Regions from separate parts of the Spirosoma daeguense genome, predicted to be linked through region 3. Evidence: riboswitches for the same ligand, from Rfam matches in the RefSeq annotation. Region 3 holds a riboswitch; each other region holds the start of a gene.
What was found. A riboswitch is a leader RNA that binds a small molecule or an ion and turns the genes downstream of it on or off. The one in region 3 is predicted to bind cobalamin.
Positions count from the first base shown of each region.

Region 1: linked by a shared signal. The riboswitch ahead of metE (5-methyltetrahydropteroyltriglutamate--homocysteine S-methyltransferase) and the one ahead of ACYVD4_RS18590 (ABC transporter substrate-binding protein) in region 3 are both predicted to bind cobalamin.
Region 2: linked by a shared signal. The riboswitch ahead of ACYVD4_RS03655 (TonB-dependent receptor plug domain-containing protein) and the one ahead of ACYVD4_RS18590 (ABC transporter substrate-binding protein) in region 3 are both predicted to bind cobalamin.

Region 1 covers NZ_BAAHBF010000008.1:447,905-451,186, reverse strand. The annotation lists partial or broken gene ACYVD4_RS25900 (SdrD B-like domain-containing protein) at 1-107, opposite strand, end outside; tRNA gene ACYVD4_RS25895 (tRNA-Ser) at 1,309-1,395, opposite strand; cobalamin riboswitch at 1,698-1,897, shown strand; gene metE (5-methyltetrahydropteroyltriglutamate--homocysteine S-methyltransferase) at 2,060-3,282, shown strand, end outside.
Region 2 covers NZ_BAAHBF010000001.1:949,433-952,714, reverse strand. The annotation lists gene ACYVD4_RS03665 (sugar phosphate isomerase/epimerase family protein) at 1-336, shown strand, start outside; gene ACYVD4_RS03660 (SDR family oxidoreductase) at 426-1,223, opposite strand; cobalamin riboswitch at 1,261-1,540, shown strand; gene ACYVD4_RS03655 (TonB-dependent receptor plug domain-containing protein) at 1,612-3,282, shown strand, end outside.
Region 3 covers NZ_BAAHBF010000005.1:547,018-550,299, forward strand. The annotation lists gene ACYVD4_RS18580 (LysM peptidoglycan-binding domain-containing protein) at 1-622, opposite strand, end outside; gene purE (5-(carboxyamino)imidazole ribonucleotide mutase) at 670-1,158, opposite strand; cobalamin riboswitch at 1,484-1,685, shown strand; gene ACYVD4_RS18590 (ABC transporter substrate-binding protein) at 1,715-2,911, shown strand; gene ACYVD4_RS18595 (iron chelate uptake ABC transporter family permease subunit) at 2,911-3,282, shown strand, end outside.

The sequences.
Region 1 (3,282 bases), on a different contig from region 3:
TCCGTAGCATCATCGCTACTGATAGCCGAATTGGTGCTGGCGGAAATGGATACAGACGAAGAGGAAGTCGTTATGCATTGGGCTTCAGCACCGAAGTACATTAGCATACCGATTAGCCAGAATATACCTGTAAAAACTATTCTGGTTAGTTTGCCAGAAAAGAATGTCCAAAAAGGCTTTTCTTTTCCTAAAGAGGTGGCAATACAGGTAAGCATAAAGGTAAGTATTTAACGGTTCACGCCTAACTGGGCTACTAGGCGTAAGCAGCGTTCACAAATACTATGCCATTATCAGAAAAGTCTCCGTTTTTTATATTATAAATACTATTTATCTAAATAGATTAACGAAATAGATTTTTCGACAATATAATTTTATTATACAGCAAATTTCATGCTGGTTATCAGGCTCTTTTATATTTAAAACTAGGTCTTTATACATCTGTTGATTTAGTAAAAAGAAAAGAATTATGCTTAAAAAATACTCATTTTTTAAGCATAAGTATCTGGTAATCACTGAAACCAAATTAGGTTAAGTCTATCAACAGAGAGCCAACAAAGTCACTTAAAATTACGTATTACTACTCAACAAATAAATCAATGAATTTTATAGGTAACATATTGTTTCCTAAAAATAAGTATATACACAGTTGTAATTCTTTTGCCCTTGATTGACCCTCGTTACAGAAACTCGTTCATCATTGGGCTAGCCTGTGTAACCCTGATTATACTGAACAAATTCACTCAATGGCTTGCTTCCAGTACCAAATTCGCTAGAAAACCAGAACTCATCATTGGCTTACTGGATAGGGGTTGGTATCTACTCTGTGCGTTTGTGGTATTAGCAACGTATTATCAGGTACTACGTATGCTTCTCTCCTACCGACTAGAACAGAGTCGGCTTTTTGAGTATTTTCGTTTGGCTCGATGGGCGGAATCAGTAAAGCTTATCGTCCAGCGATGATCGACTGAATTGTATTTAAATCGGAGGCAATACGTTAAGGGCAGCAAAATGCTACGTCTCCCAAAGGCAAGCATTTATTGGTGTTAAATCAATTATCTACCGTCTGCTAAATTTTATTACAAGTGTATATAAGTGACCTTTTACTTTTCCGGAAAAGTAACAAATGTTTTGAATGTGCCCGGTACAGATTAGTCTGTGCCGGGCTTTTTTATTGCCTACAAAGTCAATCTACTTCGATAGACCAAGAACTTTTCTCACACATGCAGCACTGATTTTAGCTACTGAAACGTGAAGAACAAAAAAAATTGCGTTAACTATTTTCAAATCAAATAGTTAACGCAATTTTTGCAGAGAGGAAGGGATTCGAACCCTCGATACGGTTGCCCGCATACACACTTTCCAGGCGTGCTCCTTCAACCACTCGGACACCTCTCTATATTATAACATCTAGAATCTAACAATCAATTCGTTAGAAGCCTTTTTGTATCATTTTACCCTTGCTGTATTCTCAACCTCAAGCGAATAAATAGATTTAAAGAGGTCGCAAAAGTAGTGTTTGTGCAACTCTTGTGCAAATGAGGCCCAGATAATGTCTAGAAAGATAGAAGATATGCGATCCGTAGGCAAGTGCAGCTAATAGCCACCAACTACTTCTTTAGCATTGTAGCTAGCGATATGCCATATATCAGTTGCTTTTGCCGAACGTACCGAGTTACTTTGTGTTAACGTTCTTTGTTTTCCGTCAAACAGGCTATGGTTTTCCTGAGAGGTTCAGGAAATGAAAAAGGAATCGTGTGAAAATCACGAGCAGACGTTGCTACTGTATGTGACCGCTAGAAAAGGGTTTGCCCTCGATGTCCATTGCTCCTGAAAAGGGGTGAGAAGGACGGCAAATACTGTCACGAGCCAGGAGACTTGCCTTAGCCTTGCTGATTGCGCCTACACGCTATTGGGCTTCATCAAGATTGACAATCCTTTCATTTTTCAGCTTCTCCCCGAAGCCGGAAAGGGTGTGTCGTGTTGATTAACTTTCTGATAATGTGGTGGGTGTATGGAGTTCGGCATCGAACGCGATCAATCATTTTATCCTTTTAACAACATGATCGCACACAATCTTGGCTATCCACGAATCGGTAGCCACCGCGAACTCAAACGGGCCTGCGAACAGTTCTGGGCCGGTAAACTCACACAACAGCAGTTGCAGGAAATTGCGCAGCAAATCCGACAAAGCAACTGGGTAACTCAACAGCAGGCAGGCATTACGCTCGTTCCCTGCAACGATTTCTCGTTCTACGACCACGTGCTTGATACGTCGCTCACAGTCGGGGCAATTCCGAAGCGGTTTCAGCCGCTACGTGACCAGCAGCCCGACGATTTTCTGGCGCTCTATTTTGCGATGGCACGTGGTTATCAGCAGAATGGTCTCGACTTGAAGGCAATGGAAATGACCAAATGGTTCGATACGAACTACCATTACATTGTGCCGGAATTCACCGCAGATCAGTCGTTTTCGCTGCTTTCCGAGAAAATTTTCAACGAGTTCGACGAAGCGAAGCAAACGTTGGGCAACGTAGCAAAACCCGTTTTACTCGGGCCAGTTTCGTATCTGTTGCTTGGTAAAGAAAAAGAATCGGGTTTCGATCGGCTCGATCTGCTAGACAAACTTCTGCCAGTTTATGAGCAGATTTTAACGCGCTTACATGCACAAGGCGCTACGTGGATTCAGTTAGACGAGCCTACATTATCGCTCGACCTGACAGACGAACAACGGGCTGCTTTCGCCAAAACGTATCGTCGGTTACGTAGCGAATTTCCTCAATTGAAATTCCTGCTGGCTTCGTATTTCGAGTGCTATGGGTCAAATCTGGACCTTGCCTTGCATTTGCCGGTCGATGCGCTCCATCTCGATCTGGTACGTTGTCCGAGTCAACTCGATGATATTCTGAAAAGCGATTTTGTTGATACATCAATTTCCCTATCACTGGGTGTAGTCGACGGACGTAACATCTGGATTAACGACCTCACCAAATCACAGGCTACGATTCAGCGCGCTATTGCTACGTTAGGCGAAGAGCGTGTATTGATTGCGCCATCGTGTTCGCTGCTGCACGTTCCCTTCGATCTGGCCAACGAAACGAACGAACAGGGTTTAACGCCCGAAATCAAACAATGGCTGGCCTTTGCCCGGCAAAAACTCGACGAAGTTGTTACGTTAGCTACGTTAATTCAGGAGCCCAGCAACGTAACAGCCAACGCTACGTTAACCGCGAATCAGGCGGCTCACGCGGCCCGGAAAACCTCGGTGATTATTAACCGGCCAGC
Region 2 (3,282 bases), on a different contig from region 3:
CATCCGTCGGCGCGGGTGCTGCTCGATATCTATCACCTCTACAAGGGCGGCTCCAGTATGGATAGTTTAAAATTGGTAGGTAAACCCGGTATCGAAATCTTCCACGTAAACGACTACACCGCCGATTTCCCCCGCGAGAAAATTACCGATGCCGACCGGGTTTTTGTGGGCGATGGTGTTGCACCGATTAAAGAGACGCTGAAAATCATCAAGCGTACCGATCAGCCTATCATCTTGTCGCTGGAAGTCTTCAATAAAAAATACTACGAGCAGGACGCAGCTACCGTCACGAAAACCGCCATGACGAAAATGAAGGCGATGATCGCTGGGATTTGAGTAGTTAGCCAGTAGAATAAGCCCTTCCCCTGAATTCAGGGGAAGGGTTGGGATGGGATAAAATGACCATTCAACCGTTGGTAGCCCAATCAAAACGCCCACGCCATCAAGCCGCCATCGACCGCCAGCGTTTGTCCGGTAACGTAGCTGGATGCGGGCATGCTCAGAAACGAAACAACCGACGCTACTTCTTCTGGCTCGCCAGTCCGATTCATCGGCGTACGCTTCAAAATACCCGTTAATTTTTCAGGGTTAGTCAAAACCGGTTGAGCCAGCGGTGTATTGATGTACCAAGGCGCTACCGAATTAACACGAATCCCATCGGCCGCCCATTCGACCGCCAGATTACGTGTCAGTTGAACCAGTGCCGCTTTGGTCATGCCATACAGCGAACCACTGCTGGTAGATGCCAATCCCGAAACGGACGTAATAAAGATAATTTTCCCCCCAGACGTAGCGTCAGAAATCGCTACGTTATTCGACGATTTCAATAACGGGTAAGCCGCCTGACTCATTTCATAAGCCGAGCGGAGATTCGTATTCAAGACAAACTCATAATCAGAAGAGGTATAATCGGCAGTCGATTTACGGACGTTGGTGCCCGTATTATTCACCAGAATATCCAGCCTATCCCAAATTTTACCAACCGCTTCGATTACCTGCGTAGCCGCTCCGGGCTGGCTCATATCGGCGGCTAACCCGTCCACTACGTGTCCCTGTTGCCTATAATCGGTTAGTTGCTGCTGAAGTAACGTATTATCTCGTGCTACGATAAACACGGCTGCGCCGAGGTCGAGAAATTGGCGAACAATGGCCTCGCCGATGCCTTTTGTGCCGCCTGTTACAAGTGCGCGTTGCCCCTGTAACGACCAGAGCGATGTGTTCATAAATCAGGTTGTTAAGAATATTCTGCAAATAACGCTACCTTTGCGTTTAGTTTTCGGTGCCTGATGCCATTTCGTGGTGGCTTTCACGGCTTAAAAGGGAAGTTGGTGCAATACCAACGCTGTCCCCGCAACTGTAAATCATAGTTAATGAATAATAGAAAATGAATCATCGATAAGGACAAGCGTTGTTCATTATCCATTTTACATTATTCGTTAAAAATCGGTTCATACTACGTAGCCACTGCCCTGATTATCAGCGCGGGAAGGTTCGAGCCGATTTGATGAGCCAGGAGACCTGCCGACGATAATCCGCTGTTTGGGTGTTCGGAGGAAACGCCTTGATCGCGTGTCGAATTGAGTAGTCGACACACTTTTTTGATTAGCAACTGTGAATATTCGAGCCCTTTGGTGGTGGGTATTGGGCCTTTCTGTCGGCTTGTGTGCCGGACAGCGTAGTTATGCGCAAACGGATTCATCGCGTACGCTGTCGGCGGTGACGGTACGCGCCATCGCGCCCGAGCGGTTCATTGCCGGGCAGAAACTCCAGCGTATCGATTCTACTACGTTGCTCCAGTTTCGGTTTGGTAACCTCGCTGATTTATTGACGTTCAATACGCCACTCGCCTTTAAAAATTACGGTTCTGGTCAGTTGGCTACGGTTTCGTTTCGGGGTACGTCGGCCAATCATACGGCAGTTCTCTGGAATGGTATCAACATCAACCAGCCAAATCTGGGCCAGACCGATTTCTCGACCCTTCCGGTAGCGGGTTTCAACCGCCTTTCGGTGCAGTACGGGGCGGGTGGTTGCGTGGTTGGTTCCGATGCTGTCGGTGGTAGTATTTTGCTAGGCAGTGCGCCTGACTGGAAAGAAAAAGTGGGTGTAACACTGGGGCAACAAATAAGCTCGTTTCAAAATTATCAGACGCAATTGGGTATTCGCTACGGAAGCGCGCTGGGCGAATCGTGGCAGTTTTCTGGCCGGACATTCGGCTATCGGCACCAGTTGAACAATAAATATCCGTATCAGGAACGTAACGGTTATTTTATGGAGCCATCGACTACGGCACAACGCGGACTGGTACAAGATTTATTTTTTCGGCATAAAAGTGGTAAGCAACTGTCTGTAAATGCGTGGCTTACCGACAACGATCTGGTGATTGCCCCACAGGATGCCATTGCCCGCGAACGTACCCGCACGCAGTCGGCCCGGTTTCTGACTACCTATGAAGTGAACCAGTTGAGCGTTCGGTTAGGTTGGATTCGCGATATTATTGATTACGGCAAAGGTGATTTTTTACAACCCAGTCACACCGAAACCGACCGTTTTATTGGCCGCGCAGAACGCGAATTTAACTTCGCGCCAACAAGCAAATCATTGTCTCTGAATTTGCGGCTTGGTGGCGAATGGTCGCATTACCGAACGAGAACGGATGGATACGGCGGTGGTTTGATTACTGAAAATCGGCAGGATTTGTACGCGCTACTACGTCTGCAAACGTCGCGCTGGCTGGTTTCGGCTAATCTTCGGCAAACCTTCGTTACACGATTCCATCCACCGTTAACGCCTTCGGTGGGGGCCGAATATCGGTTACTGCAACGTAATGCTGTGGTGCTGACGGCCAAAGGATCGGTAGGTTTCAGTTATCGGGTGCCAACCCTGAACGAACGCTATTGGCTCGTACTGGGAAACCCCGACCAGCGACCGGAACGCGGATTTAATATAGAAGGTGGACTAGCGGCAAACGTTACGTTGTCGGATTACCTTAAACTCAATACCGAAGCAACCGTATATCGCAACCGGGTTGACGACTGGGCTTTCTGGAATCCGGATAAAAATTACCATGTCGAGAACCTTCAGTTGGTTGTAGCCCGTGGAATTGAGGCTAACGCTACGTTGAGTTTTGTACGTAACGACTGGCAGGCAGGTTTACGATTGGGGTACGGGCTTACGCGGGCATCGCAGGAGCGTGCCTATAATGTGTATGCACAGGATGTTATCGGCAAGCAACTCGTATTCGTTCCGATACATACGGGTACGCTGAATGCTTATGTTCAACGC
Region 3 (3,282 bases):
TTCCTGCTTTCACGTCCGACTCCGATACACCCGGATTCATATCCTTTAACGTACTGATTTTCATGTTATACCGATTGGCAACGCCATAAAACGTTTCGCCCGACCCAACCGTATAGGTGCTGGTTGTTCCGCCGGGTTTAATGGTTGGTTTTACAACAACTGTTTCCTTCGGTTTTTCCTCCTTCGGCTTCTCAACAGGCTTTTCCTCCTTAGGTTTTTCTTCCTTCGGTTTCTCGGCAACTTTTTCTTTTTCTGCAGCAGACGGTTTTCCACCGGTTGTTTCCCGATTATCTTCAGCAACTTCTTCGGCTACTGTATTCGCTTCAATAGCATCGGCAGGAGGTGCAGCCTGCGAAAGATCGACTGGTGCAGGTTGAGAGGACGTATCAACTTCTTCGGGAGCCATCAGAATTTCCGGACCGTTCTGAGCCAAAGGTTGCTGCGAGGCCGTATCCAACGCTACGTTCGTTAGTTCGTCAGAACCATTTGTATCGTCAACCAGATAATCATAGCCAATGTACAGCATGGCAGCTATGAGCCCTACGAGCACAGTAAGCGTAATAGCAGGCAAACTTGTGTTTTCGGCTTGGCGAGAATTAGTTGTTCGATTTACGTCTTCCATGGGTTAAATCAGTAATCAAAACTGGAGCATGAATAGTGTATCGTTGTTTACTGTCCACTATTCATCAACTGCTGGCTCATATCGGCCACTTTTTCCTTAAGTTCTTCTTTAAATTGAGCGAGTCGGCTGGCTACAGTTTCGTCAGAAGTTCCAACAATCTGCGCGGCCAGAATGCCTGCATTTCGAGCTCCGTCGAGCGCCATTGTTGCCACTGGCACGCCAGCCGGCATTTGTAATATTGATAACACCGAATCCCATCCGTCGATGGAATTGCTCGACTTTACAGGCACACCAATAACGGGTAACGTAGTAAGCGAAGCAACCATACCGGGCAAATGGGCCGCCCCTCCGGCTCCAGCCACAATTACGCGTATACCCCGGCTGCGGGCACCTTTAGCATAATCAACCATTTTTTCGGGAGTTCGGTGTGCCGACACAATGTCCATTTCCCACTTTACACCTAACGTTGTCAGAACGTCGGCAGCTTCCTGCATTACCTTGCGGTCGGAAAGACTGCCCATTATAATACCTACCATTCAGAGAATTAACTTGACTCTCTGCGAAATAACGGAGTTTATAGCAGAATCGCTCATCGTTTCTGCTAAATTTTCTGAATCTATCAATCCGTAAACAGATTTTATCGATAGCTTTCCTTGCTCCACTATCTCACTAGCAAAAACACATAAATTTAATCAATTAAGTATCAATTGTTTACACAACCAAAAAACGTACCAAAATTTAGTTTCGCATTTAGGATACGGTTTTTTTTATCATGCTATGTGGTCTCGCCTAAAAAACCGAGTGCTACGTACCGATGAACTAAAGAGAATCAGACTTACATTACTATCGAATCCTTTTGTTGTACCTTTGACGCAGGAAGGTAAAGGCGTTCATTTTAGTGAATGAATTAGCCAGTTTAATAGGGAATCCAGTGTAACTCTGGAACAGTCTCCGCTGCTGTAACTCCATTTTCAGAGTAACCAACCTCATATGCCACTGTTCAAATGGGAAGGCCGTTGGTTACTGGAGAAGTCAGAAGACCTGCCTTTTATCGAATTGATTAACGGCTTTCGGCAGAAAAGCTCATCAACTATGAATATGTGCAAACGTAGTTTCAGCCAGAGAAGGTTGTCCCTTTTTTTCTGGCTCAGTTTCTTATCCATTGCCCTTTCTGGACGTAGCGAAGCGGCACCAACTCCCGCAAAATCGGCCGAAATACCCAAGCCTAGTGCCAGCAATCAGGTAACGATTCAATACGCCAAAGGCTTTACAATCAGCTACAAAGGCCGATACAAAATCGTCTCTATTATCAATCCTTTTGAGAAAACAGTCGATACAATACGTTACGTATTGGTGCCGCGCGGAACTGTTGCCCCCAAAGGATTTGCCCGTAGTCAGGTTATCGAAACGCCGATACGTAGTCTGGTAGCTATGTCGTCGACACACGTAGCGTTGACGGGTTTTCTGGGCGTCGAGGATCTATTGGTTGGGCTGGGCAATCTTCAATACGTATCATCGCCCAAAGTTATTCAACGTATCGAAGCAGGTAAGGTTCGGGAAATCGGTCGAAATCAGTCGATTAACGAAGAATTACTTGTATCGATGCACCCCGATCTGGTAATGACAATGGGAAGCCCCACATCGCGAATGGATCGGTATACGATTTTGAACGGAGCGGGTATTCCGGTGCTGATCAACTCCGATTATATCGAAACTACGCCACTGGGTCGGGCCGAGTGGGTGAAGTTGCTGGCCGCATTGCTCAACAAAGAAAGTCTTGCGAATCAGAAATTTACACAGGTTGAACAGGAGTATAAACGACTCACAAATCTGGCAAAACAGACTCCGAACAAGCCAACGATTCTGAGCGGCATGAATTCGAAAGATGCCTGGTTCGTTCCTGACGCCGATAGTTACATGACCCGTTTTTTTCAGGACGCTGGCAGCAATTATCCGTGGGCAACTCGGCGAACAACAGGCAGTTTACCCCTCAATTTCGAAGCCGTTTATCCGGTGGCGTTAAAAGCAGATTACTGGCTTAACGTAGGCATGATGTCGGTCGATACGAAACAGCAAGTGCTGGCGAAAGATGCTCGCTACGCTGATTTTAAAGCGTTTAAGTCGGGCAAAATTTACACTTACAACAAGCGGGTTAACAGTCGCGGGTCGAACGATTTCTGGGAATCAGCCACCGTTAACCCGCAACTGGTGCTGGCCGATCTGATCAAGATTTTGCACCCGGAATTACTACCTAAACACGAACTGGTTTACTACACGCAACTGAAGTGATGAAAACCTCCGTTGCTACTACGTCTGCGTTTACGGACGCTCAAGCTGTTTCAATCTGGCGTCGGTTGATGCTTCCGGGTTTGGTGATTCTGGCCGTTCTTTTTTTTCTGGTAGATATTGGTCTTGGTTCGGTAGCCATTCCACTGAAAGACGTAGCACGAATTGTATTGCAGCAGGAATCCGATAATCAGGCGTGGCTGTATATCGTGCAGAAAATTCGTTTACCAAAAGCCATTACAGCCGTACTTGTGGGTTGTGGCCTGTCGGTCAGCGGATTGCAGATGCAGGCTTTGTTCCGAAATCCGTTAGCGGGTCCATCAGAATTAGGAATTACGGCGGGGGCCGGATTTGGCGTAGCACTGGTCATGTTA